One region of the Paenibacillus sp. FSL P4-0184 genome, then DNA from elsewhere that is predicted to be linked to it. Evidence: riboswitches for the same ligand, from Rfam matches in the RefSeq annotation. Region 1 holds a riboswitch; the other holds the start of a gene.
The links. Region 1 has a riboswitch for preQ1 ahead of MKY52_RS02935 (queuosine precursor transporter). Riboswitches for the same ligand answer to the same signal wherever they lie in the genome.
Positions count from the first base shown of each region.

Region 2: linked by a shared signal. The riboswitch ahead of queF (preQ(1) synthase) and the one ahead of MKY52_RS02935 (queuosine precursor transporter) in region 1 are both predicted to bind preQ1.

Region 1 is NZ_JBBORN010000001.1:701,942-705,114, forward strand. It holds gene MKY52_RS02930 (AMP-binding protein) at 1-525, opposite strand, end outside; gene MKY52_RS02935 (queuosine precursor transporter) at 735-1,448, opposite strand; PreQ1 riboswitch class I at 1,459-1,504, opposite strand; gene MKY52_RS02940 (methyl-accepting chemotaxis protein) at 1,848-3,173, shown strand, end outside.
Region 2 is NZ_JBBORN010000002.1:1,557,689-1,560,861, reverse strand. It holds gene MKY52_RS28725 (ABC transporter ATP-binding protein) at 74-922, shown strand; gene MKY52_RS28720 (ABC transporter permease) at 919-1,605, shown strand; PreQ1 riboswitch class I at 1,680-1,723, shown strand; gene queF (preQ(1) synthase) at 1,887-2,360, shown strand; gene queC (7-cyano-7-deazaguanine synthase QueC) at 2,390-3,052, shown strand; gene MKY52_RS28705 (6-pyruvoyl trahydropterin synthase family protein) at 3,052-3,173, shown strand, end outside.

The DNA.
Region 1 (3,173 bases):
CTTTAACCACGATAAATGGGTACGCATATATCCTTTGGGTAGCCCAGTTGTGCCTGAAGTAAAACCGATAAATAATAACTCGTTCGTCTCATCCAATTCAGCTTCTGGCTTCTGAGCCTTCAACCACTGATCATAGGAACCTGTTCGTTCATTTGAAAAAGTCAGCGTTGGGATGGCTTGGTCCTTGAAGACCAAATTCTTTGCAGCTTCCGGCTCGGCAAAAATCATTGTCGGCTGGCACTGCTCTATAATAACCCGCAGTTCATTTGCACTCCACTTGGGATCTAAAGGAATGGGAACACAGCCTGCATAAATAGCCCCCAAGAAAACCTCGACAAATTCAATGCGATTCGTAGATAAAATAGCGATTTTGTCATGCTTAAGGCCCTTTTGCTGTAGACCATTGGCAATTCTCCGCATCGCTTGCACTAATGTTGCATAGGTATGAGTTGCTTGGTCATGGGTTAAGGCAATGCTGTCGGGCTGTTCTGCTGCATGACGCAGTATAGGAACTACTAGATTCATCCTTCACCACACCTATTCGTAATTTCTGTGACTACCGATTATGTACACTCTCTTCGCTCGGGATACAATTAGAATGGCTACGATAGCTTATTTTAGCTTTATATTAATTTTATGTACATATTTATATGGAACGATTGAGCCCTCTTACGACTGGAAAAATCAAACAGCGCGCATCGATTATGATCGGTACGCGCTGGCTGTATTGTTGTTTATTCCTTCTTATGAGCGGATGATGGTATTCCATCTTCAGCAAAAGTAAAAGTTCGGGCGATATATAAGATAGGTGTGCTTACTGCGGTTAGTAAGAATTTCGCTAGATACGTTGTAAGCAAAATTTCAAACCACACACTCCAGTTATACAACCCAGCAAATGCAATGGTGCAGAAGATTAGTGTATCCACAAAGGAGCTAACCATCGTACTGCCATTGGAACGAATCCACAACTGACTTGAGGTGCTGTAATATTTGCGAATCCAGGAGTACAACCGAACGTCTAAGAACTGACTAATGAAGTAAGCAGTTAGACTACCCAACGCTAGTCGAGGCATCAGACCAAAGATCGTCTCCAAAGAAGACTGAGCAATATCGGTCTCTTGCGGCTTAAATACTAGTACCATCTGCATAATGACTGTCGTCATAAGCAAGGTGAAGAAGCCAAACCAAACCGCTTTACGTGCTTCTGCTCTTCCATACTTCTCATTAAGCAAATCGCTGGTCATATATAAAGTGACATACATCGTATTTCCGAGTGTCATCACGATATCAAATGGCATAGCAATCGTCTTAGCTACCTGAATGTTTGCAATTACAGTAGCGATACCTACCCAGGCATACATTCCACTTTTGCCGAACAGGCGGTAACAGAGTAGAAAAAAAGCAAAATTGACAATAACAAATAAAACTCCCCACATCAAATTAAACATATTGCTTAAACTCCTCCTAGTTTTGTTTACGCGGGATGGTTACGAACCGCGGCTTACATTAAGTTTTGGAACAAAACATTAATACTCTATCACACTGTCGTCAAACAATCCATAAAAATAAACAATTTATGAAATGGGTATTTATACCCATTTTTATTAACTAAAAATAAAAGTGTCAGTAATAATTCATCTTTTTCAGAAAAATATGCTATATAAACTAAAACTTTCACTATTCATCCAGAGGTTAATTCTATAGAATAGTATCAAACACTTCATTCCCGATCCATTTAGTTGATATATTACATAACTATGGAATATATTGCAGGTTGCCAGTCACTAGCAGTCGGTAGGGATATAAAGAAATGGGGCTTCGCTGCCCATAAAAAGGGGGAGAACAATATGTTTCGTTTCAAGCAGTCGATCAGTCGCAGATTTACGCGTTTATTATTTGTAGTTCTATTACTCACGTCTCTTTTGTTAAGTACCAGCTTCTACTTTATATCCACCAGTATTTTCAACAGCTATGTCATGCCACAAATCAATCAAATTCTAACTGCAGCTGCTCAGGACGTATATAAGAATATAAATACAATGCATGCTCAGCAAGCACTAAAGAAGAACGAACAAGCAGCCACCAATCTTGAATTCTATTTTCAGGATAAGAGAAAGCAGCATGGGGTTGAGACTATTTTTCTACTCAATCTAAAAGGCAAGGAAGCTGAGGTTCTGTCCGTAGATCATGATGCAAAATTAAAGCCGGAGGAAATTGTTAAGGTAACCTCTGCAATGCAGCAAGCTCTTAAAGGAAAGAGTGGACTAAGCGATACATACAAGGACTCGCATGGTGTACATAAGTCAGCTTATATCGGAATTCCCGGAAGTACGATGGTTATCGGAATCAGCAGTGATGTAAGCTTTATTCAAGAAAAAACAGACAGTATTCTGTGGACCAGCGCCGGGATCACTCTGCTAACGCTGATCATAGGCTCAACTGGTGCCTGGTTTATGAGTATGCGGATTACTCGTCCTATCTCAAAGCTTGCAGCTTACAGTGCCCGTCTTGCAGAGGGAGATTTCACAGAGGAATTAACGGTTAAGGGCAGTGATGAGGTAGCTCAACTGTCCAGAAGCTTCCAAGCGATGACCGTGCGCCTAAAAGAAATGATTGGACATGTACTCGTCACCTCAAATACTGTGGTCACCGATTCCAATTCTTTAAGAGAACGTGTTGAGGTCCTAAATGAAATGGCAGACCACTCTAGTACATCTGTTGTAGAAATTGGCAAAGGTAGTACGACCATCGCGAGCAGCGCTCTAGATAATTCAAAAGCTATGGAAGAAATCAATTTCGGTATTCAGCATATTGCTTCAGCAGCCACCGAAGTCACTGAGCAGATCAGTGAAGCTTCCGCTGAAGCGATTGGCGGTAATGAGATTGCCCAAAGTGCCGTTCTGCAAATGCGCCATGTTGAACGTGCCTCCCTGCAGTCGCTGGAGCAATTACAAGTTATGAATGAACGTTCAGTAATGATCGGAGAAGTCGTTCATAGCATTACTGAAATTACGAAGCAAATCCAAATGCTGTCGCTCAATGCTTCGATCGAAGCAGCACGTGCAGGAGAACATGGACGCGGCTTTGCCGTGGTTGCCGGAGAAGTACGCAAGCTTTCCGAACAATCCCGTAATGCGAATGAGCAGATTCGTGATTTCCTACTCGGACTTCAG
Region 2 (3,173 bases), on a different contig from region 1:
CAACAGAGATAATCCTCTACAACCAGAATAAGGATAGAAGAAAGTTAACTATTCTAAAAAGGGGGGAGTGTTATTGATTCAGCTAACTGAGGTCTCAAAATATTATCAGGAGAGGTGTGCAGTTGATCGAATTACTTTCACTGTGGAGAAAGGTGAGGTCTTTGGATTTCTAGGTCCCAATGGTGCAGGGAAAACTACAACGATGCGCATGATGACAGGGCTTCTTCAGTCTACAAGCGGAGAAATTTTAATTAATGGCATGAATATTTCACGTCATAAAAAAGAAATCCATGCTCAAATTGGTGTTGTTTTCGAGCTTCCGAACCTATACATGCGTAGTTCTATTCGAAATAATCTGGAGCTGTTCGCTGATCTGTATAGGGTAGCAGGAAATCGAGTGAATGAAGTCATGGAAACCCTCCAGCTGTTAGATAAGGAAAAAGCTAAAGTAAGCAGCTTATCCAAAGGCTGGAAGCAGCGTGTTCTAATCGCCAGAGCATTATTACATAAGCCTCAAGTGTTGTTTTTAGATGAGCCTACAAGTGGGTTAGATCCAAATTCAGCTTCACTCATACGTAATCACGTCAAGAGAATTCAAGAAGAAGGTACAACCATTGTCCTAACGACGCATGATATGCACGAAGCCGAGGCATTAAGCGATAGAGTGGGCATCATGCACGCTGGTGCATTGGTGGCACTTGATGAACCGCATAGACTTAAGACCATTTATGGTAAACCAGAAATTGAAGTTATATATCAGCAGGATGGGAAAGTGGTTATGAAATCCTGGCCGATTGCAGAAGAAGCTACTAAAGATCATATCTATCAGTTAATGTCTACGAATCAAATTCTAAGTATGCACAGCAAAGAAGCTTCGCTGGCAGATGTATTCGCTGCCCTGACGGGAAGTGAGCTAAGTTGAGTTATCAGATATGGAAGCTGTTTAAACATGAAAGTAAGGATATACTGCGTAATCCTGCGACTGTAATTCTAATAATTTTGCCTATATTTATGGCTAAAATCATCATCACTGTAGTGGACAAGAGCGGTTTGGACTTCATGCTTCTTTCTACATGGATATTATTTGCGCAAGTGATGGTTGGGATCATGATTACCGGCCCAGGATTAATTGAGGAGCGGGAGAGTAAGACTTATGATGCACTGTTGATTACTCCGCTAAGCAGAGGCCAGATTATTACTGCGAAAGCTGGATCTGTTCTTGTTTTTTCTTTGTTATCACAGCTGATTATTTATGTACTAAATCAAGGTTTGACAATGGATTTACTCCCTTCCTTATTGTATATGTTATTGGGTGGAATTATCTTTGTGCAAGTTGGAATTATCATTGGTTTAAAGGTAAGTTCCTCCAAAAATGGTTCAGCCATCTGCTCCGCATTTATGGTTGTTTTTTTCTTAGTAGCTTCTGTGTACGTCGCTCTTCCAGAATGGACCTATCCGATCTTTGTTATTCTGCCAAGTATTGAAATCGTTCAGAATTTGAACAGTATTCTAAATGGAGAAGGAGTATTGCTCCTAGAAAGCCTGCTTTTGCTCTTGTGGATTGTGGTACTTTCGCTCTGGATTTGGAAGACGGGCAAAGCGTAGAACTTGTCAGAAGCAAATTACCATGGTATAGTTCAAGACGCAATATGCATGAAGAAGAAGTCTGCACGGATTGTGCAGGAGAGGTTCGCGAACTCCCTCTATAAAAAACTAAGAGTATCTTAAATCTTATAAGCGGATGCAGTCCTTAACCCGGATGTTGCTTCCGTTTCTTCTTAGTGGAGCAAAGTTTTCGAAATCTCGTTCTTCTTTCCATTACCGGCCAAGGCCGAAGGAAAAGAGAGGGGTTTTTTGTCGTGTCAGAAGGAAGATTGAAAGAGGAAATGCAAGAAGTCACTTTACTTGGTAATCAGGGAACGCAGTACAAGTTTGGTTATGATCCAGCTATTCTTGAGGTGTTTGATAACAAGCATCCAGGGCGTGATTATTTTGTTAAATTCAACTGCCCTGAGTTTACTAGCTTATGTCCTGTTACAGGTCAGCCGGATTTTGCCACATTGTATATTTCGTATATTCCTGAACAGAAAATGGTGGAATCTAAATCATTAAAGCTGTATCTGTTTAGCTTCCGTAACCACGGTGACTTTCATGAGGACTGCGTCAACATTATTATGAATGATCTGATCTCACTGATGGACCCACGATATATTGAGGTATGGGGCAAGTTCACTCCGCGTGGAGGCATATCTATTGATCCTTATTGCAACTATGGAAGACCGGGTACGAAGTATGAGGCGATGGCGGAGCACCGCTTAATGAATCACGACCTCTATCCGGAAAAAGTGGATAACCGCTAATCCCAACAAGTTGATAAGGAGAGATTAAGATGAACAAAAAAGCACTCGTCGTATTTAGCGGCGGACAAGATAGCACCACTTGCCTGGTTTGGGCATTGAAGCAGTTTGAGGAAGTGCAGGTAGTTACCTTTAATTATAATCAGCGTCATGCAGCTGAAATCGAAGTTGCTACAGAAATAGCAGCTAAGTTTAATGTAAAACAGCATATCCTTGATCTTGGGCTGCTTAATCAGCTGGCACCAAATGCACTAACCCGCCAGGATATTGATATCGTTGCTGGCGAAGGTGATGAGCTTCCTAGTACATTTGTTGACGGACGGAATCTGTTATTTTTATCTTTTTCCGCAATATTAGCTAAACAATTGGGTTACTCCCATATCGTCACTGGTGTCTGCCAAACGGACTTTAGCGGGTATCCGGACTGCCGTGATGTATTTGTGAAATCATTGAATGTTACGCTGAATTTATCTATGGACTATGAGTTTGCGATACACACTCCATTGATGTGGCTGGATAAAAAAGAAACGTGGAAGATGGCAGATGAACTTGGTTATTTTGATTATGTTCGCGAACACACATTGACCTGTTACAACGGTATTATTGGCAGTGGCTGCGGTACTTGTCCAGCCTGTCTGTTGCGTCAGCGTGGTCTTGAGCAATATGAGGCGGAGAAAATGGAGGCCGGATCTTAATGCTTAACGAGGTTTCAGTCTGCAAAATATTTACGTTTGATGCGGCGCATCAATTAATTGGTCACAAAGGGAAATGCAGCAATCTCCATGGACATACTTATAAGCTCGAAGTAGTGCTTAA